DNA from 2 places in the Luteimonas soli genome. Region 1 is predicted to be linked to the other one. Evidence: predicted binding sites of a transcription regulator. Region 1 holds the regulator's gene; the other holds the start of a gene.

What was found. The regulator sigma-54, encoded in region 1, starts transcription at its own class of promoters, with help from an activator protein. The targets are predictions, from matches to a motif close to TGGCACGNGCNTTGC.
Region 2: glnA (type I glutamate--ammonia ligase) is a predicted target of sigma-54. The motif match lies at 1,755-1,769, and genes of this name have one in related genera.

The regions. Positions count from the first base shown of each region.
Region 1 is NZ_JBHRYA010000007.1:1,082,346-1,092,703, forward strand. Features, by position in the region: gene ACFONC_RS12350 (S1 family peptidase) at 1-964, opposite strand, end outside; gene rapZ (RNase adapter RapZ) at 1,095-1,982, opposite strand; gene hprK (HPr(Ser) kinase/phosphatase) at 1,979-2,938, opposite strand; gene ACFONC_RS12365 (PTS sugar transporter subunit IIA) at 2,938-3,411, opposite strand; gene hpf (ribosome hibernation-promoting factor, HPF/YfiA family) at 3,434-3,763, opposite strand; gene ACFONC_RS12375 (RNA polymerase factor sigma-54) at 3,896-5,311, opposite strand; gene lptB (LPS export ABC transporter ATP-binding protein) at 5,359-6,078, opposite strand; gene lptA (lipopolysaccharide transport periplasmic protein LptA) at 6,078-6,641, opposite strand; gene lptC (LPS export ABC transporter periplasmic protein LptC) at 6,622-7,182, opposite strand; gene ACFONC_RS12395 (KdsC family phosphatase) at 7,179-7,721, opposite strand; gene ACFONC_RS12400 (KpsF/GutQ family sugar-phosphate isomerase) at 7,823-8,821, opposite strand; gene ACFONC_RS12405 (BolA family protein) at 8,945-9,199, shown strand; gene murA (UDP-N-acetylglucosamine 1-carboxyvinyltransferase) at 9,199-10,358, shown strand, end outside.
Region 2 is NZ_JBHRYA010000007.1:346,771-357,128, forward strand. Features, by position in the region: gene ACFONC_RS08985 (tetratricopeptide repeat protein) at 1-543, opposite strand, end outside; gene ACFONC_RS08990 (undecaprenyl-diphosphate phosphatase) at 615-1,469, opposite strand; gene glnA (type I glutamate--ammonia ligase) at 1,805-3,214, shown strand; gene ACFONC_RS09000 (N-acetylmuramoyl-L-alanine amidase) at 3,538-4,305, shown strand; gene ACFONC_RS09005 (DsrE family protein) at 4,892-5,440, opposite strand; gene dsbG (thiol:disulfide interchange protein DsbG) at 5,440-6,270, opposite strand; gene ACFONC_RS09015 (prolipoprotein diacylglyceryl transferase family protein) at 6,270-7,124, opposite strand; gene dsbD (protein-disulfide reductase DsbD) at 7,121-9,076, opposite strand; gene ACFONC_RS09025 (response regulator) at 9,230-9,895, shown strand; gene ACFONC_RS09030 (ATP-binding protein) at 9,892-10,358, shown strand, end outside.

The sequences.
Region 1 (10,358 bases):
TCTCGTGCAGCAGCCGGGTCGAGCCCTCGCCGTTGGGAAACAGCCGCTCGCGCTGCTGCTCCAGCAAGGCCGCCAGCTGGCTGTCGAAATAGGCGCCGGAGCGCTGCATGACCGTGTCGAAGAACGCATCCAGCGGCAGCGGCAGCGCGAACCGCTCCTTGAGCGTGCCGCTGAGCGTGCTGTCGAAGACGTCGAACTGGTAGCCCGTGCGCACGTCGATGTCGGCCACGCCCTCGGGCGCGTCCATCAGCAGGCCGATGGGCAGGGCGTAGTTGAGGTTCTCGTTGGGCGACTTGGCCATCACCACGCCGATCACCTTGCCGTCCTGGTCCAGCAGCGGGCCGCCGCTGTTGCCGGGGGAGGCCGCCGCGGAAAAGCGCACCCAGTTCCAGCGACCGTCCTGCTGCTCCGGCGTGTCGGAGGTATAGAGCCCGTCGCGCAGCACCACGCCGGTGCCGTAGGCATTGCCGACCGAGTACACGGTCTGGCCCGCGGTTGCGCCGGTGTTGATTTCCAGCACGCCGGAACCGGGCTGCTCGGCCAGGGTGAAGACCACGAAATCCTGCTGCATCGAGAACTTGACGACCTTGTCGATGGCATAGACCTCGCCGCCGTTGTCGCGCAGCGCTGGAGGTCCCCAGAGGCTGTTGGCGCCGGCCATCAGGACGTGGGCCGCGGTGACGTAGCGTCCGTCCCCGATCGAGAAGGCGGTGCCGATCGAGTAGTACTTGTCGTTGCGCTGCTGGAAGGGCAGCAGGTCGAGCGGCAGCGGTTTCTCGTAGGTCAGCGGGTCGTCCACGGGCTTGGCGGCGACGACTTCGAACGTGGCCGCCTGGATCGCGGGCAGGCGCTCGGGCGCGAGGCTCGCGGCGGGCGAGGCGCCGGCGAACGCCATGCCGGCGATGAGGACCAGATGCGCAAACCAAGCCCGTCCGGCGAGCGCGCCGGAAATGCCCTGAGTCATGGATTTCCCCCTGTCGATGGATGCCGCGCCGCCCCGGACGGAGCGATGCGTGCCGCGGGCATGGTCGCACGAACCGGCCGATGGGGGCAGCCGTGGCCGTTCGGCCTCATCGAGGTGCCGCGGGTTCGGGTCAGTCGAGCTCGCGGTGGTAGGTGGCCACGTCCGGCCAGCCCTGGTCGCGCGCGTGCGCGGCGAAGGCCTCGGCCAGGTAGACCGAGCGGTGGCGGCCGCCGGTGCAGCCGAAGGCCACGGTGACGTAGCTGCGCGTATCGGTTTTCAGGCGCGGCAGCCAGTGGTCGAGGAAGCCGCTGACCTGGGCCACGTAGTCGCGGACGTCCGGCTGCGCATCGAGGTATTCGGCCACGTCGCGGTCGCGCCCGGACAGCGGCCGCAGCCTCGGGTCCCAGTGCGGGTTGGGCAGCACGCGCGCGTCGAACACGAAGTCCGCGTCGGCCGGCACGCCGCGGCGGTAGGCGAACGATTCGAACAGCAGCGACAGCGAGGTGTCCAAGTCCAGGTTGAGGTCGGTGGTGACCCGGCGGCGAAGCTGGTGGACGTTGAGGTCGCTGGTGTCGATGGTCACGTCTGCCAGCGCGCGCAGCGGCTTGAGCACCTGGCGCTCGAGCGCGATCGCGTCGGCCAGCGCCAGGCCCAGGTGGCTGAGCGGGTGCCGGCGGCGGGTGTCGGCGTAGCGCTTGAGCAGGACCGCGTCGCTGGTGTCGAAGAACACCAGCTTGGGGTCCAGCCCCATCGCGCCGACTTCCGACAGCCATTCGGGCAGGCTGGCCAGGTCGCCGTGGCGGTTGCGCACGTCGATGCCGACCGCCAGCTTGCGCGGCGCGCTGTCGCCTTCGGTGACGCTGCGCACGAAGCTGCCCAGCAGTTCGGCCGGCAGGTTGTCGACGCAATAGAAGCCGAGGTCCTCGAAGGTCTTCAGCGCCACCGACTTGCCGCTGCCCGACAGCCCGCTGACGACCAGCAGGAGGGGCTTGCCGTCGTTTTCCGTCGCCTCGCTCATGGCGTCCCGCGCTCCAGGAAGTGGGAATGCCGGGCCATGAACGCCGCCGCCGGGTCGACGCCCTTCGCGCGCAGGATGTGCATGCGCGTGGCCGCCTCGGTCAGCACCGCCAGGTTGCGGCCCGGCATCACTTCCAGGGTGATCAGCGGTACGTCCAGGTCCAGTACGCGGCGCTGGCCGAGGTCGCCGGTCAGGCGCTCCATGCCGTCGCCGCTGGCCGGTTGCGGTTCCAGTTGCGGCCGCGTGAGGTGGACGACCAGGCGCAGGTACTTGTTCCGCTTCACCGCGGTGTCGCCGAACATCTCGCGGATGTTGAGCACGCCCAGGCCGCGCAGCTCCAGCAGGTCCTGCAGCAATTCAGGGCAGGTGCCGTCGAGTACGTCCGGCGCGATCTGGGTGAACTCCGGCGCGTCGTCGGCGACCAGGCGGTGGCCGCGCGAGAGCAGCTCGAGCGCCAGTTCGCTCTTGCCCGAGCCGGACTCCCCGGTGATCAACACGCCGATCGAATAGATCTCCATGAACACCCCGTGCAGGGTCACCCGCGGCGCCAGCTTGCGCGCCAGGTGGTACTGCAGGTGGTTGAGCAGTTCATGGCCGCGGCGCGGCGAACCCCACAGCGGCGTGCCCGATTCCTCGGCCGCTTCCACCAGGTCGTCGGGGCAGCGCTGGTCCTTGCTGATCACCATCGCCAGCGGCCGGTAGCGCATCAGCCGCTCGATGATTTCCCAGCGCTGGCGCGAGTCGAGCGAGTCCAGCCAGGACAGCTCCTCGGTGCCGAGGATCTGCACCTTGTTCGGATAGATGGTGTTGAGGTAGCCGGCCAGCGACGGCCGGCGGGCCACCGTGTCGACCGCCTCGAGCACCCGCGATTCGCCCTGCTGGCCGCCGATCCAGTGCAGCCCCAGGCGCTCGCGCATCTGTTCGAACAGGTCGGCGGCTGTGATGCTGGCGTTCATCACGGCCTGACCGTCATCGTCGGCAGCGGCTTGCCGAACAACCGGCTGCGCAGCGCATCGAGGTCGGGGGCATCGCGCAGCGCGTCGCGGAAACCGTCGCTGGAGAAGCGTTCGGCCAGTTCCGACAGGATCTCCAGGTACTGCTGCGACGAGTGCTCCGGCACGCTCATCGCGAACACCAGGTCGACCGGCGCATGGTCGCGGGCGCCGAAATCGATCGGGTGTTCGAGCCTCAGGAACGCGCCACGCGCGGTGGAAAAGGCGTTGCTGCGGGCGTGCGGGATGGCCACGCCATGGCCGATCGCGGTGCTGCCCAGCGATTCTCGCTCGCGCAGCGCGGCGCCGATGGCGGCGGTCATGGCCGGCGAGGCGTCCGTGAGCAGGCGCGCGGCGGCGTCGAGGACCCGGTCGCGGTCGCCCGGTTCGGTCAGCATCACGATGCGCTCGGCGGTGAGCAGGTCGGCAAGCGGCATGGGACCGGACCGGGCGGATGGGTCAGGTGAATTCGCCGCTGCGCGCGATGCTCTCGCCGCGGCGGTAGTTGTCCACCATCTTCTGCTTGTGCTTGAGCAGCAGCCGGTCGAGCTTGTCGGCCAGCAGGTCGATCGCTGCGTACATGTCGACGGCGCTGGCGTCGGCGTGGAGGATCTGGCCGGAGAGGTTGATCGTCGCCTCCGCGCGGTGGTTGGGCTTGTCGAGGCCGAGCTGGGTGCGGATCTCGAAGGGCTGATCGAAATGCCGCGACAGGCGCTCGAACTTGCTCTCGACATAGTCGCGCAGGGCCGCGGTCACCTTGATCTCATGGCCGTGGATATCGATACGCATTCGCCACCTCCTGGATTTTCCGGCGGATCGTGCCGGGTACCCCAGCATCGCCCGAACGATGCATTCAAGGGATAAAAACAGGTTAACCCAGCGTGCCGGCGGCGGGAAGGTTCAGGCTGCGCCCCGCGGCGCTCAGGCGACCCGGATGCGCTCGTGCGAGGAGGGGATGTTGAGCAGTTCGCGGTACTTGGCCACCGTGCGCCGCGCCACCGGGACGCCCGCGGTCTTCAGGGTCTCGGCCAGGCGCGCGTCCGACAGCGGCTTGCGCGGGTTTTCGGCCTCGATCAGGCGCTTGATCATTTCCTGGATGGCGATGCTCGACGCCTCGCCGCCGCCCTCGGTGCCGATGCCCGAGGCGAAGAAGGCGCGCAGCGGGATCGTCCCGCGCGGCGTGCGCACGTATTTGCGCGAGATCGCGCGGGAGATCGTCGATTCGTGCAGCCCGACCTCGGCCGCCACCTCGCGCAGGGTCAGCGGACGCAGGGCCTGGGGGCCGAACTCCAGGAACCCGGACTGCTGCCGGACCAGGCACTGCACCACCTTGAGCAGGGTTTCGCCGCGCTGGGCCAGGTTCTTGAGCAGCCAGCGCGCCTCCTGCAGGCGGCCGCGCAGGTAGCCGGCGTCGCTGGCGCCGGCGTGCCCGATCATCTGCTCGTAGCCGCGGTGGATGGTCAGCCGCGGCAGGCGCTCGTTGGCCAGCGCCACGCGCCACATGCCCTGCTGGCGCGTGATCACGCAGTCGGGCGTGACGTAGGTGTTGGCCGGCAGGTCGCCGATCTGCGCGCCGGGGCGCGGGTCGAGCGAGCGCAGCAGCGCCAGTGCCTGTTCGGCCTGCTCCAGGTCGCAGCCGAGCTCGGTGGCGACGCCTTCGATGCCGATCCTGGGCAGCCGGTCGATGTGGTCGACGGCGATGCGCCGCGCCAGCGTGCGCCCGGGGGTGTCGTCGGGCAGGTTGTCGAGCTGCAGCACCAGGCATTCGCCCAGGTCGCGCGCGCCCACGCCGACCGGGTCCAGGCGCTGGACCTGGTGCAGCACGGGCAGCACCTCGTCCGCGGTGCACTGGATCTCCGGCAGCAGCGATTGGGCGATCGCATCGAGCGGTTCGCGCAGGTAGCCGTCGTCGTCGATCGCGTCGATCAGCATCAGGCCGATGCGGCGGTCGCGCTCGGACATCTGGGTCAGGTGCAGCTGCCACGACAGGTGGTCCTGGAGGGAGTCGGTCTGCACCATGCGCTCGGCGGCATCGCCGTCGTCGTCGCCGCTCCAGCCGCGCGACTCCTGCCACGCCTCGCCGGCGGGGTTCCAGTCGTCTTCGCGGAATTCGGCGTCCTTCGCGTCGCCCTCGCCGGCGTCCTTCGCCTCGCCGCTGCCGTCGGTCACCTGCAGCGGCTCGGATTCGTCCCAGTCCAGCAGCGGGTTGCTCTCGACCGCGTCGTTGATCTCGGCCTCGAGCTCCAGCGCCGAAAGCTGCAGCAGGTGCAGCGCCTGGCGCAGCTGCGGCGTCAGGACGAGCTGTTGGCCCAGCGATGTCTGGAGGCGTGGTTTCATCTTCCCCTGCAGCGCTCCCCGCGCGACCGTGGCAAAACGGCGTACGGCTACAGGCGGAACGAATCCCCCAGGTAGACGCGACGCACGTCCGGATTGGCCAGCAGCGCGTCCGGAGCCCCCTGCGCGAGCACGCCGCCTTCACTGAGGATATACGCCCGGTCGCAAATGCCCAAGGTCTCGCGGACGTTGTGGTCGGTGATCAGCACGCCGATGCCGCGGTTCTTGAGGTGGCGGACGATGCGCTGGATCTCGCCGACCGAAATCGGGTCGACGCCGGCGAAGGGCTCGTCGAGCAGCATCAGGCGCGGATTGGCGGCCAGGGCGCGGGCGATCTCGACCCGGCGCCGCTCGCCGCCGGACAGGCTGGCGCCGATCTGCTCGGACACGTGGCCGACCTGCAGTTCGTCCATCAGGCTGGCCAGTTCGCTCTCGCGCGCGTTGCGGTCGAGGTCTTCGCGCAGCTCCAGCACCAGGCGGATGTTGTCGGCGACGCTGAGCTTGCGGAACACCGACGGCTCCTGCGGCAGGTAGCCGACGCCCAGGCGGGCGCGGGTGTACATCGGCTCGGCGGTGATGTCGCGGCCGTCGAGCACGATCTCGCCGGCGTCGGCCGGGACCAGGCCGACGATCATGTAGAAGCAGGTGGTCTTGCCGGCGCCGTTCGGGCCGAGCAGGCCGACGACCTCGCCGGCATCGAGCGTCAGGCCGAAGTCGCGCACGACCTCGCGCGAGCGGTAGCGCTTGCGCAGTCCCTTGGCGACCAGCATTACTCGTCGTCCTGCTTCGGCGGTTCGGCGTCGCCGGCCTTGTTGTCGGCGCCGGCCGGGGCCTTGTTCTTGGGCTCGAAGGTCATGTTGACGCGCCCGCCGCCGGCCGCGGCGCCACTCTGCACCTGGCCGGTCGCCATGTTGTAGACGATGCGCTCGCCGGAGATGCTGCCGCGCCCGGGCTGCTTGACCACGGCGTTGCCGCTGAATACCACGGTGTCCCGGTTCTGGTCGTAGTCGATCTGCGCCGCGGTGGCATTCATCCAGCCGCCGTCGTCCATCTGCTGTTTCATCTTCACCGGCGAACCGGTGAGCTTGATCACCTGCTGGCCGCCGCCGCGGCGGACATCGGCCTTCGCCGACTGGATGTCGAGCGTGCCCTGGGTGATGTGGACGTTGCCGGACAGGATGCACGGCTTGGACTCGTCGACCGAACAGTCGGAGCTGTTGGCAGTGACGTTCATGCGCTGGTTGCGATCCGAGGACTTGGCCCAGGCCCCGCCCGCGACCACGCAAGCCAGTGCGGCGAGGAGCGGCAGCGTGCTAGCGGCGCGTCGGTTCATAGCTCATGTTGACCTTGGAAAGGAGTTCGATGCGGTTGGTGGCCAGGTCGGCCCGCATCCCGGTGCCCTGCATTGTAGAGGCGGGGCTGGTGACGGTCACCAGAACGGGCGATCTGGCTTCGTCCTTGTCGGGGAATACGTTCAGTTGTTCGGTCTTCATCACGGTCGGGCGCGGGTCCGACGGCGGACTGGTGGCCTCCACGTCGCCGCGCAGGCGCACCTCGCTGTTGTCCGCGGCGACCCAGCCGGTCTTCGATCGCAGCTCCCAGCGCTCGCCTTCCGCATCGGGAATCAGGAACAGCGGCGTGGCGATCGACAGCGTCTTGTCGTCGGGGCTGCGGGTGAGCTCGGGCGCGCGCATGGTGAATGCTTCCTTGCCCTGCTTGTCGAGCGCGACCAGTTCGAAGTCGTGCAGCACGTAGTCCGGGCGCGCGGTGGCAGTGGTCGTGGCGGGCGGCTCGGCGCGCTGGCGCCAGGCCGACCAGCCGGTGACGATGGCCGCGGCGAGCAGGACGAGGGTCAGGACGCCGCGCCAGCTCATGGCGCGTCCACCGCGGCCAGCAGCGCGTCCACGTGACCCTGCGCCGACAGCAGCAGGTCGCACAGTTCACGCGCCGCGCCTTCACCGCCGCGCGCCGCGGTGCGCCAGTGCGCGCGTTCGAGCGTCCATGCGTGGGCGCTGGCCGGCGCGACCGCCAGGCCGACCGCGCGCATGATCCGGATGTCGGGCAGGTCATCGCCCATGAAGGACACCTGCTCCAGGCCGATGCCCAGTTCGGTCGCCAGGCCTTCGACGCAGGCGAGCTTGTCGCCGACGCCCACGCACGAACGCACGCCCAGGTCGCGCGCGCGGTGCGCGGCGGCGGCGCTGTTGCGCGCGGTGACGAAGGCGACCTCGATGCCGGACTTGCGCAGCAGTGCCAGGCCCTGTCCGTCGACCACGCTGAAGGCCTTGGCCTCGCGCCCGTCGGCGTCGAACCACAGCCGCCCGTCGGTCAGCGTGCCGTCGACGTCGAAGCACGCCAGGCGGATCTTCGCAGCGCGGTCGATGATGTCGGCGGGGATGTCCTGGTTCGGCATGCGGTTGGCTTCGTGTCCGTGTTCTGGTGTCGTGCGATGCGATGGCAGGGTTTGCCACGCGGTCCAAGCTGTTCGAATCCGGAGTCCCCGGCCTCCGGCCCTTAAACCACCCGCGCCCGCAACAGGTCGTGAATGTTCAGCGCGCCAACGACGCGGCGTTCGTCGTCGAGGACCGGCAGCATGGTGATCTTGCGGTCCTCCATGAGCCGCGCTGCCTCGCTCGCCAGCGCATCGGCTTCGATCGCGACCGGGGACCGCGTCATCACGTCGGCGATGCGCGCGCGATGCACGTCGATGGCCGGATCGGCCAGCGTGCGGCGCAGGTCGCCGTCGGTGTAGAGGCCGAGCAGGCGGCCGTCGCCGTCGACGATCGCGGTCATGCCCAGGCGCTTGCGGCTCATTTCCAGCAGCGCATCGGCCAGCGAGGCGTCGGCGGCAACGTGTGGCACTTCGTCGCCGGCGTGCATGACGTCGCGGATGTGCAGCAGCAGGCGCCGGCCCAGCGCACCGGCCGGATGCGAACGGGCGAAGTCGTCGGAGGTGAAGCCGCGCGCTTCCAGCAGCGCCACCGCCAGCGCGTCGCCCATCGCCATCGAGGCGGTGGTGCTGGAGGTCGGGGCCAGGTGCAGCGGGCAGGCTTCGGCCGGCACGCTCACGTCCAGGTGCACGTCGGCTTCGCGCGCCAGCGTCGATTGTTCGCGCCCGGTCATCGCCACCAGCGGGTTGCCCTGGCGCTTGAGTACCGGCAGCAGCATCAGGATCTCGTCGGATTCGCCGGAGTACGACAGCGCGAGCACCACGTCGGCGTCGGTGATCATGCCCAAGTCGCCGTGTCCGGCCTCGCCCGGATGCACGTAGAACGCCGGGGTGCCGGTGGAGGCGAAGGTGGCGGCGATCTTGCGCGCCACGTGCCCGGACTTGCCCATGCCGATGCAGACCACGCGGCCGCGGCAGGCGAGCAGCAGCCGGCAGGCGCGGGAGAAGTCGCCGTTGAGCCGGGCGCCGACCGCGTCCAGGCCGCGGGCCTCGGTGTCGAGGACGCGGCGGCCGCTGGCGGCCAGCGCTGCATCGTCGATGGAAGGTGTTGCGCTGTCGGCCATATCGAAGCCGGGGCCTTTCCGTTAGGCTAATCGGCTCATTTTATGCGCTTCGCGGCGCAAAAGCCCGTTTGGGCCAGCCGCGGCCGGCGACCTGCTCATGCAGGCTTCACGAGGATTTCCGCGTTGGACACCAATACCATCCAGCAACTGATCGAACAGGGCCTGCCCGGCGCGCGCGTCGCGGTGCGTGGCGACGACGGCGTGCACTTCGAGGCGCTGGTCGTCTCCGACGCCTTCCGGGGCAAGCTGCCGCTGGCCCGGCACAGGCTGGTCTACGCCACCCTCGGCGAGTTGATGGGCGGCGAGATCCATGCGCTGGCGCTGCGCACGTTGACTCCGGAAGAACATGCTCCCCAGCAAGGCGGGGCGGAAGGCTGATGCAGAAGATCATCGTCAGCGGCGGCATCGCGCTCGAAGGCGAGGTCGCCGTTTCGGGCGCCAAGAATGCCGTGCTGCCGATCCTGTGCGCGACCCTGCTGGCGGACGAGCCGGTCTCCATCGCCAACGTGCCTGACCTGCACGACGTCAAGACCACGCTGCGCCTGCTGGCCGAACTGGGCGCCGGGATCATCGTCGCGGACGGCGCCGACCTGCAGGTCGATCCGCGCACCGTGCGCAGCCACGTCGCGCCCTACGAACTGGTCAAGACCATGCGCGCCTCGGTGCTGGTGCTCGGCCCGCTGCTGGCCAGGTATGGCGCGGCGGAAGTCTCGCTGCCCGGCGGCTGCGCGATCGGCTCGCGCCCGGTCGACCTGCACATCAAGGCGCTCGAAGCGCTGGGCGCGCGGATCACCGTCGAGCACGGCTTCATCAAGGCCAGCGCGCCGCGCCTGCGCGGCGGCAAGGTGGCCTTCGACATCGTCAGCGTCGGCGCCACCGAAAACGTGCTGATGGCCGCGACCCTGGCCGAAGGCACCACGGTCATCGAGAACGCCGCGAAGGAACCTGAAATCGTCGACCTGGCCGATTGCCTGGTGGCGCTGGGCGCGGACATCGAAGGCGCTGGTACCGCGCGCATCGTCGTGCACGGCGTGGAGCGCCTGCACGGCGGCCGCCACCGCGTCGTCGCCGACCGCATCGAGACCGGCACCTTCCTCGTGGCCGCCGCGATGACCGGCGGCTGCGTCACCGCCACCCACGCGCGCCCCGGCACCCTCGACGCGGTGCTCGACAAGCTGGTCGAAGCCGGCGCCGACGTCGGCAGCCGCGGCGACAGCATCACCGTCGACATGCGCGGGCGCCGGCCGAAGGCGGTCGACATCGTCACCGCGCCGCATCCCGGCTTCCCCACCGACATGCAGGCGCAGTTCATGGCCATGAACTGCATCGCCGAAGGCGTCGGCGTGATCGACGAGACGATCTTCGAGAACCGCTTCATGCACGTGCAGGAACTGGTGCGCCTGGGCGCCGAGATCCACGTCGAAGGCAACCGCGCCACCGTGACCGGCGTGCCCACGCTCAGCGGCGCCCCGGTGATGGCGACCGACCTGCGTGCCTCGGCCTCGCTGATCCTCGCCGGCCTGGTCGCCGAGGGCGA
Region 2 (10,358 bases), 740 kb from region 1:
TTCCTCGGACAGTCCGTCCGAGAAGTACGCCTGCTCCGGGTCACCGCTTTCGTTGGTGAACGGCAGCACCGCGACCGACTTCGCCGGCACTTTGGCGAGTTCGGCGGCAACGGCCTTCGCGTCGGACCGGTCGGCCACGCTGGTGGCGTCGCGCCGCAACACGAAGGTGTTGGTGACCAGCAGTACCACCGCGACGGCGAGCACGCCGATGATCCAGAAATCCAGCTTGCGGCCGGTACTGTGCGTGATCGAGTCGCCCGGTGCGACCTCCGATTCGCGCTTCAGGCCCTGTGGCGTGAATTCGTAGAACCACGCGAACGCGATCCAGAACGGGAAACCGATGCAACAGGCGATCACGAACCAGCGCGTCCCCCAGTCCGGCATGCCGAACGCCGGCCCCAGCTGCGCGATGCCCTGCGCCAGCGCCCACGCCGCGCCGATGTAAAGCACGCCCGCGCGCAGCACGTTGCGGCGCTTGAGTTCGGCGAAGAAGCCGCCGGAGGCGCGGCTGGCCGCTGCCGGTTCGCCCTGACCTGCTTCCATCCGCGGCCCCCCAGTGCGCTATCCGGAACTCCAACGCAGGTACCCCCGCCAGGCGGCCAGCATCGCTTGCCTCAGACCGTTGCCGGCAACCACAGCAACAGCGCCGCGCCCAGCGCCACGCGGTACACGGCGAACGCGGTGAAGCGGTGCGACTGGATGTAGCGCAGCAGCCATTTGACCGAGATGAAGGCGGTGATCGCCGAGGCGACGAAGGCGACGGCCAGTGCGGTCCAGTCCTCGTTCGCCGCCTCGCCGCTGCCGATCACGTCGACCAGCTCGTAGGCGGTGGCCGCGAACATGGTCGGGATGCCGACCAGGAACGCGAACTCGGTTGCCGCCACCCGGCTGGTGGTGCCGAACAGCAGCGCCACGAAGATCGTCGCCGCCGAGCGCGAGGTGCCCGGGAACACGCCCGCCACCACCTGCGCGATGCCGACCAGGATCGCCACCGTCCAGCTGATCGCTGTGCGCTCGCCCAGCGCCTGCGCGCGCTTGGCCGCGAAGTGCTCGGCGGCCACCATCCACACGCCGCCGAGGATCAGTGCCCAGGCGATCGGCTGGACCCGGTCCGGCAGCTCGAAACCCAGCTGCTTGACGACCACCCCCAGCACGCAGGTCACGCCGAAGGCGACCCCGAGCTTGAGCGCGTAGTCGCGCGCCTGCGCCGGGTCCAGCGTGATGCCGGCCGGATCGTGCGTGGCCGGGGCGCGCCGGCCGAAAAAGCCCATCGCCAGGTCCCACAGCCGCTGCCGGTAGATCAGCGCGATGGCGAGGATGGCGCCAGCCTGGATCGAGATGTTGAACAGGTCGCTGCGGTGGCCCAGCCAGTGCTGGGCGATCAGCAGGTGCCCGGTGCTGGAGATCGGCAGGAACTCGGTGATGCCTTCGATGATGCCAAGCAGCAGGGCGGCGAGCAGGTCGGTCACGGCGGGCCAGGGGTGGAGGCAGGCGGGACAGGATACGGGAGCGCCGCCAGGTTCCGGCCGTCACTCGCCGTAGGATGGGTAGAGCGAAGCGAAACCCATCATCCCGCGCATCTGGGCATGCCGATGGGTTTCGCTTCGCTCTACCCATCCTACGTAGCTCCGAGCAGCCGAAGATCTGCATCAATTTGGTGCTAATGGCGAACAGATCGCACCAACAAGGTGCAAAAGGATCAAATTCATCCCTTGTTTCTCAACAAAATCAACAGCTTGCAATCCATCCCGCCTTGGCACGCCACTTGCAATATCCAAGGCAACCTCCCAGCCGGCCACCCGCCATGTCCATCGAAAACATCGAAAAACTCATCGCCGACCATCGCGTCGAATTCGTCGACCTGCGCTTCTCCGACATGCGCGGCGTGCAGCACCACGTCACGTTCCCGAAGTCGATCATCGAGCCGGGCCTGTTCGAGGACGGCAAGATGTTCGACGGCTCCTCGATAGGCGGCTGGCGCGGCATCCACCAGTCCGACATGGTGCTGCTGCCCGACCCGGACACCGCCTTCCTCGATCCGTTCACCGCCGATCCCACGCTCGTGCTGACCTGCGACGTGCTCGACCCGACCACGATGCAGGCCTACACCCGCGACCCGCGCGGCATCGCGCGCCGCGCCGAGGCGTTCCTCAAGTCCAGCGGCATCGCCGAACAGGCGTTCTTCGGCCCGGAGCCGGAGTTCTTCATCTTCGACTCGGTGCGCTACGCCAACGAGATGGGCCACACCTTCTTCCACATCGATTCGGAAGAGGCGCACTGGAACTCCTCGCGCGAGTACGCCGGCGGCAACACCGGCTACCGGCCGGGCATCAAGGGCGGCTACTTCCCGGTCGCGCCGCTCGATTCGCTGCACGACATCCGCGCCGAGATGTGCAAGACGCTCGAGGCGGTCGGCATCGAGGTGGAAGTGCACCACCACGAGGTCGCCAACGCCGGCCAGTGCGAGATCGGCACCAAGTTCAACTCGCTGGTGAAGAAGGCCGACGAGCTGCTGACCACCAAGTACGTGATCAAGAACGTCGCCCACCGCAACGGCAAGACCGCGACCTTCATGCCCAAGCCGATCGTCGGCGACAACGGCAGCGGCATGCACGTGCACCAGTCGCTGGCCAAGGGCGGGGTGAACCTGTTCAACGGCGACGGCTACGGCGGCCTGAGCCAGACCGCGCTGTGGTACATCGGCGGCATCTTCAAGCACGCGCGTGCGATCAATGCCTTCGCCAACTCCACCACCAACTCCTACAAGCGCCTGGTGCCGGGCTTCGAGGCGCCGGTGATGCTGGCGTACTCGGCGTCGAACCGCTCGGCGAGCTGCCGCATCCCGTACGTCGCCAACCCCAAGGCGCGCCGCATCGAAGTGCGCTTCCCGGACCCGATGAACTCCGGCTACCTGATCTTCACCGCGCTGATGATGGCCGGCCTGGACGGCATCAAGAACCAGATCGACCCGGGCGGCCCCAGCGACAAGGACCTGTACGACCTGCCGCCGGAAGAAGAGAAGAACATCCCGACCGTGTGCCACTCGCTCGACCAGGCGCTCGAAGCCCTCGACGCCGACCGCGAGTTCCTCAAGGCCGGCGGCGTGATGACCGACGACTTCATCGACGCCTACATCGGGTTGAAGATGAAGGAAGTCACGGCGTTCCGCGCCGCGACGCATCCGCTCGAGTACCAGATGTACTACGCGATCTAGGCAAAGGCGGGAATGGGGAACAGGGAATGGGGAATGCGAGATGCGTTCCCCGTTTCATTGCACCTCGTACACGCACCCGTAGGAGCGGCGGAAGCCGCGAGCCCTTGCCGTTGCCCCTCCCCCTGCGAAGGCAGGGGGAGGCTGGGAGGGGGTGCCCACGTCTCAGACGATGCCAACGACAGGCTCTTGCAGGAGCGGCGCGAGCCGCGAGCTTTCCCCGCGGCCGCCGACGAGCTCGCGGCTTCCGCCGCTCCTACAAACGCTTTTCGATCCGGATTCACCGCGTGGTTGCAATCAGCCCGCCCGCGCGCTGCAATGCCCCCATGCCGATCCGACGCCTGACCCTCCTCGCCCTGCTGGCCATCGCGCTGTCGGCCTGCAGCCACGCCCCGCCGCGCAATCCGATGGCGCAGTGGGTGCCGTCGCCGAACTTCGACGAGCGGCGCCCGGTCATCATCGTCGTGCACTACACCGAGCAGGAATCGGTCGAGCAGAGCCTGCACACGCTGCGTACGCGCAACAGCGGCGGGCCGGTCAGCTCGCACTACCTGGTCGGTGACGACGGCGCGATCTACCAGCTGGTCGCCGATGCCCACCGCGCCTGGCACGCCGGCGGCGGGCGCTGGGGCACGATCACCGACCTCAATTCGGCCTCGATTGGCATCGAGATCGACAACGACGGCCGCGAGCCCTTCACCGAGCCGCAGGTGCAGGCGGTGCTGCGCCTGCTCGACGACCTCACCGCGCGCCTGCGTATCCCGCGCACGCAGGTGATCGGGCACTCGGACCTTGCGCCCACGCGCAAGATCGACCCGGGTCCGCTGTTCCCATGGAAGCGGCTGGCCGAAGCCGGCTTCGGGATCTGGCCGGCGGACGACGCGCCGCCGGCGCCGGAAGGCTTCGATGCGATGCGTGCGCTGCGGCTGGTGGGCTACGACACCACGGATCCCGAAGCCGTGGTCCGTGCGTTCCGGCTGCACTTCCGTGGTGACGCGCAGACGGTCCTGGACGAAGAGGACCTGCGGATCCTGCATGCGCTGACGCTGCCGGACGGGGCGGGGCTGCTGGCGCCGATGCCCGCGGACCGCTGATCGAGCCTGCCAGGCGCTTGCCTGGTGGCCAAGATTCCAAAAGCGGTGCCTCTAGAACACCATAGTCGGTGCCTCTGTTGGCCAGCGACCGCACAGACTATGCGCTTTAGAATGCCAGCTTACCTAGAATCCCATATAAATCATGCGTTTACCGTGGTCAAAGGGCTGGGTTGAAACTGCATAGTTTGTACGGGCTCCGCCGCATGAGGCACGCCGCCGCTTCAGCCATGCCCTGCTCGGAGGCTCTCGTGGTAAATGAAACTAGAGCATCGCAAGTGCTGCAGCACTCCGATGGTCAGTCGAACTTCGCGTCAGAACGCGATCCTTGAACGGCGACCATCTTGGGCCGCTTACGACCCAAAGCGGACATCGCTGGCTCCAAGTCTCCGTCGCGGTCGACTGATTCTCGTGATCAACGCTTCGACCGCATACCTAGAAGCGGTACAGGAGCCGACCCTGGAGCAGCTGGCCGGCGAGCCCCCCCTCAGTGACTGCCGACGAACTCCTATTGCGGAAGGCACCGAGATCGGTGTCCGGAGACCATCGCTGGGCACAGTCGATTCAGCCAGCGGCGTCTGCTGCTGGTTCACAGCGGAACCAGCGCATAGCCTTGCTGCTGCAGCGTGATGATGCTGGTCAACGCCGAAAGCGATATTGCGATGCTGGGTGCCAGCGAGTTGCTGTCCAGCTGCCGGGAGTGCAAGGCCTGGCCGCACACGAACATTTGCACTCCCGCCGCCGACAGTTGCGCGATCAGCCCGAGGTTCGGGTTAGCGACCCCATGGCGGACGCGGTACGCGGGATCAGCCAGCGCTGAATCCGTTGCTCCTTCGCTGAGCAGCACGACGAAGTCCAACTGCTTCTTCGTCACTCCGCTTGCCTTGAGCAGGTTGACGGCGCGCGCGACCCGCTCCAAGCCCGGATCCGTCGCAGCGGGTGAAGCCGGCGCCACGGTCAGGCTGAATACCGCCCGCCGGCGCATTTTCGGGTCGGGTTGGTGGGCGGCGTCCGGCAGGACGATCGCTTTGCCATGCATGGCGATAGTGTGGGCGGGAGACGTCGCCGGCGTCGCCGCCTGCGCGAAGTAGGTCATGCCCGCCAGCACCAGGCCCAATAGCAAGGATGTGCCCCGCATCAGCGCGGTCCGAGCACGGTGGCCAGGTCATCTGGTGCCGGCATGCCGGCTCGGCGCTGGACCGTGCCGTTGTCGTCGCGGAACAGGATGCCCGGCGTGCCTTGGAACCCTAGTTGGACCATCAGTCTTTGGTTCGCATCGAGGGTGGCGCGCACATTGGCGGGCACGGAGGCCGCCGGCTTGATGCCGCCTGAGCTGTAGCTGGTTTCATTGCGACGGAGCGCCTCCGACGGCGAGCTGGCGGTCATGATCGTGGCAACCTTGTTGGCGCTGTCCGGACGGATCACACCGACCATGATGTGCCGCAGTTGCACCTTGCCCGAATCCACCCACGGCCGCGCTGCACTCCAGAACTTGTTGCAGAACGGGCAGTTCGGGTCGCTGAACGTGTAGATCACGCGGGGCGCATCGGCCTTTCCGTCGGCGATCCATTCGCTCGCCTCCAGCAGTGCCCAGGTGCGGGCCGACATCGGACCGGCGACAAGTCGCTGCAGCGCCTCGGCGCCGATGTCCTCGCCCTTTGCATTGATCAGCGTCCCAACGACGGCATGTTCGCCTTCGTTGGTCGCGTATACCGCCACGGGCTGCTGGCCTGCGACGCCTGCAAAGCCGCGAAGACCCGATGGGGCGTCGAACTCGCCGAGCACTTCGAAACCCTGGGCTTCAATGGCTTCGATCACGGCGGGCCTTTCAGTCTCCGGGTTGCTGGTGGCGTTCGTTGGGACAGCCGGTGCGGTGGAAACCGACTTTTCCTCGGCGGCCTGACTGCAACCGGTGGCGAGCAGCAGGGCGGACGAAAGCAGTATTGCAGTGGGGTTCACTCGTGCCATCACGGCACCTCCTTGGTTGGAAGGGTTGGGGGACTCGATGAGGGCGCAGCACCGAAGCGCCGCAGCTTTACGGCAAGGCTCGCATTCGAGAGTTCGCCCATGTGGGTGTCCACAAGCCGGCCGTCGGCATCGAAGAACAGCGTCGTTGGCAGGCCGCGCGAGCCGGACTCCTGCATTACGGACGAGAATGGATCGAGCAGCACATTGCTCAGTTGCAGGTGACTCTCGCGCAGGTAGTCACGGATCTCCGATTCGGATTCCCCCTGATTGACGAAGACGAACGTCACGTCGCCGCGTTCTTCCTGCGCCTTGGCCAGGACCGGCATTTCGCGGCGACACGGCGGGCACCACGTCGCCCACAGGTTCACGACCATCGGCTCGCCGGTCATCGCCGAAAGCTTCGTGCTGCCGCCGTCGAGCGTGCTCAGTTCGGTCGCCGGCAGTTTCACCACCGACTGCTGCATCAACAGCAGCGCGCCACCGAGAACGGCCCAGGAAGCCAGCCCTGCGATCGCACCGAACAGCAGCGGACGTCGCAGCGCGGGAGCGTTTCGCGCTCGCCATGCGCCGAATGCGAGGCCCGCGAGCACGCCCGCCCAGATCGAGAAGCCGCCGTCGCCGATGCGGACAATTGACCACGGATCCGCGAGGTACTGCGGCCACCATGCGAGCACGAAGGCTAGCCGCGCCGCGAGCACGCCGACCATCAGCATGTCGAGGAACGTCGAAAGCGGCTTGATCGCGGGTTGCCCGGGCAAGGGCACAACGAACTGCCGGGCGACCAGTGCGGCAATCGCGAGTGCGACCAGCAGCACCACCAGGGACATGGGAAACGGGCCAAGACTGACCATCATTGCGCTCCTTGCTGGACGCGCTGCAGGCGGGCCAGGAATGCTTCGGGGGTGATCTCGCCCACCGTGCGCTCGGCGCGGTGTTCTTGGCCGTCGGGTCCGATGAGCAGCAACGTCGGCGGACCGGCCACCTGCCATGCCTTCATCAATGCCCGATCGGCCACATCGTTGGCGGTGACGTCGGGCCTCACGACCTGCATGCCGGCGAGCATCGATGCCACCTGCGGATCACCGAACACTTCCCGTTCGATGACATGGCAGGAAACGCACCAGTCGGCGTAGAAATCGACCAGCGTCCATTGGCCTCGCGCACCGGCTTCGGCGATGCGACGTGAAAGGTCGTCGGCCGTCTTGGCTTGGACGAAGGCGACCGTCGGCGCGGCTGTCTGCGCACTCGCATCGCCGGCACCGAGTCGTTCCAGGGGGCGCCACGGATCGCCGGAGCCGCTGGCACCGCCAATCATGAGTGCCAGTGCCCAGACCGCCGACGCGGCTGCAAAATAGCGCGGCAGCCACAGGCGCAGCGGGCCGCTTGCAGGCGGTGCGACCAGGGCCAGGAAACCCGCCGCCACGCCGAGCAGCCAGGCGCCCCATAGCACCAGCGCCGTCGCCGGTGCCAGCACCCGCGCCAGCATCGATATCGCCAACGCCAGCAGGACGTAGCCGAAGACCGCCTTGACGCGATCCATCCACGCGCCGGGGCGCGGCAGGATGCGTGCGCCGAACACCGCAATCGCGAGCAGGGGCAATCCCATGCCCAGCCCAAGCGCGAACAGCGCCAGGCCGCCGGTCAGCGCGCTGCCGGACTGGCTGATGTAGAGCAGCGCGCCGGCAAGTGGCGCAGTCATGCACGGTCCCACCAGCAGCGCGGACAGGAACCCGAGCGCGGCGGCGCCAGCGAGCGTGCCGCCGCGCTGCTGGCGACCGGCGCGATCCAGGCGGTTGCCGAGCCACGCCGGCAACTGCAGCTCGAACGCACCGAACATCGACAGCGCAAGCACCACGAACACCGCCGCGAAGGCGCCCAACAGCCACGGGTTCTGCAAGGCCGCCTGCAGGTTGGCACCGGCGATCCCGGCGGCCACGCCGAGCGCGGCGTAGGTCAACGCCATCGGCAGAACGTAGGCCACCGACAAGGCGAGCGCACGCCGCGTGGTCGGCTGTCCGCCAACGATCAGGCTGGAAACGATCGGGATCATCGGCAGCGTGCACGGCGTGAACGCGAGCAGCAGCCCCATGCCGAAGAACACCGCGACCGACGCGAACAGGCTGGCATCGGCGAGGCGGCTGGCGAAGCGCTGGTCCTCGCCGGCAACGGAAGGCGCCGGGGCGGCCTCCCTGATCGAGCCCGTGACGGATGATGCGCCGACGCCTGCCGAGTTTTGTGCGACGGAGGCCGCAGAGGGGGAGGTGGGCGGCTGCGGGGCGCTGTCGCTTGTCGCCTTTTCCGAGGGCGGCGTCGTCGCTGCGGTGTCCACAGCGGCATTGGTTGCCGGTGGCGTCTCGACCGATGGCAGATCGACCGGCATGGTCTGCGGCGGATAGCAGATGCCGGCATCTGCGCAGCCCTGCCAATGCAGCGTCGCCGAGCGTGCGTCGCCACCATTGACTATGATTTCGACAGTGTCGTAATAGACCTCGGTGCGGCCGAAGAACTCGTCGGTTTTCGCCCTGCCGTTCGACAACTGCAGCGGCAACGCCTTGCCGCCGTCGAGAACAACGCTCAGGCGGTGTCGATAGAGGTAGTAGCCCGGCGCGATAGTGCCGCTCAGCCGGGTCGCGCCATCCTTCACGGCCGTTGCCTCGACCCTGAACACCTCGCTGACCTCGAGGAACTCGGGCTGCTGCTGCCCGCTCGGTGGTGCGAGCCAGCCTTGCGCCATCGCGGGCACGGGAACCGCCAACATCGGCAACATCAACAGGCTTAGCAACAACCGGCGCAGCAACAGCATCATTCAGTACTCCGGAGATCCAGGCCGGCCACGATGAAGGCGCGCGATTAAGTCACGATTAAAGGCCCCCCAGGCTGGAGCCATGACCCGGCGGTGGCGACGCCGGGTACCCTGCGCTAGGGTGCAGCGCGCATCTGGTTTCCGGAGTTGGCATCAATGAGGATCCTGGTCGTTGAGGACGACGAATTGATCGCCCGGGGCATAGTCTCCGGTCTTCGGGCTTTTGGAATGACAGCCGATCGCGTGGAGAGCGTCGCGCACGCCGAACTCGCGCGACAGACGACCCATTGCGACGCGATGGTGCTGGACCTTGGGCTGCCCGACGAGGACGGTATGCAGCTGCTGGTGCGCATGCGCCAGAGCGGTGATGAATTGCCGGTGCTGCTGCTGACCGCGCGCGATGCGGTGGAAGATCGCATCGCCGGCCTGCAAGGCGGCGCCGACGACTATCTGGTCAAACCGTTCGATCTCGGCGAGCTCGTGGCACGGCTGCACGCCTTGTCGAGGCGTGCCGCTGGCCGCAGCGTGAACCTAATCGAAGCCGGTTCACTGGCGCTGGATCCCGCCAGTGGGCAGGCTTGGCTCGACGGCATACCCGTCGACCTGTCGCGTCGCGAGACCGCACTGCTCGCCAGCCTGATGCAGGCAGGCGGGCGCTGCCTGTCCGGCGAACAGCTCAAGGATAGCCTGTACGGTTTCGAACAGGAGGTCGGCAGCAACGCAATCAACGTGCACATCCATCACCTGCGCCGGAAACTCGGTGCCGATGTCATTCAAACCGTGCGCGGACTCGGATATCGGTTCGGCAGGGCCGAGCCATGAGCCTGCGATTCCGCCTGGTGCTGACAATCGGCATCGCCTTGGCGGTGCTGTGGAGCGTGGCGGCGGCGTGGATGCTGCGTGACCTCGATCGCAACCTGCAGCATACCCTCGACGACCGGCTGGCGATGTCGGCACGCATGGTGTCCGGACTGCTGGCGCAGGGCGCGTTGGTGGGCGCCTCGCCGGTAGCGGCGGCTGATGCGGTGACCGTTGCCGGCAGTCGCGGGATGGCGTGCCAGATACGCTCGCTGCGTGGGGAGGTGATCGCCACCACCCAGGGCGCATCCAGCGCACTGATGGCGACCGACGCGCCGGGCTATCGCACGCGTGAGATCGAGGGTACGGCGTGGCGTACCTACACGCTGGAGGCGAACGGTTACAGCATTACCACTGCCGACAGTCTCGGTGAGCGTGCCGAACTGAGCCGCCAGATCGCGCTGGCGGCCGGGCTGCCGTTCCTGAT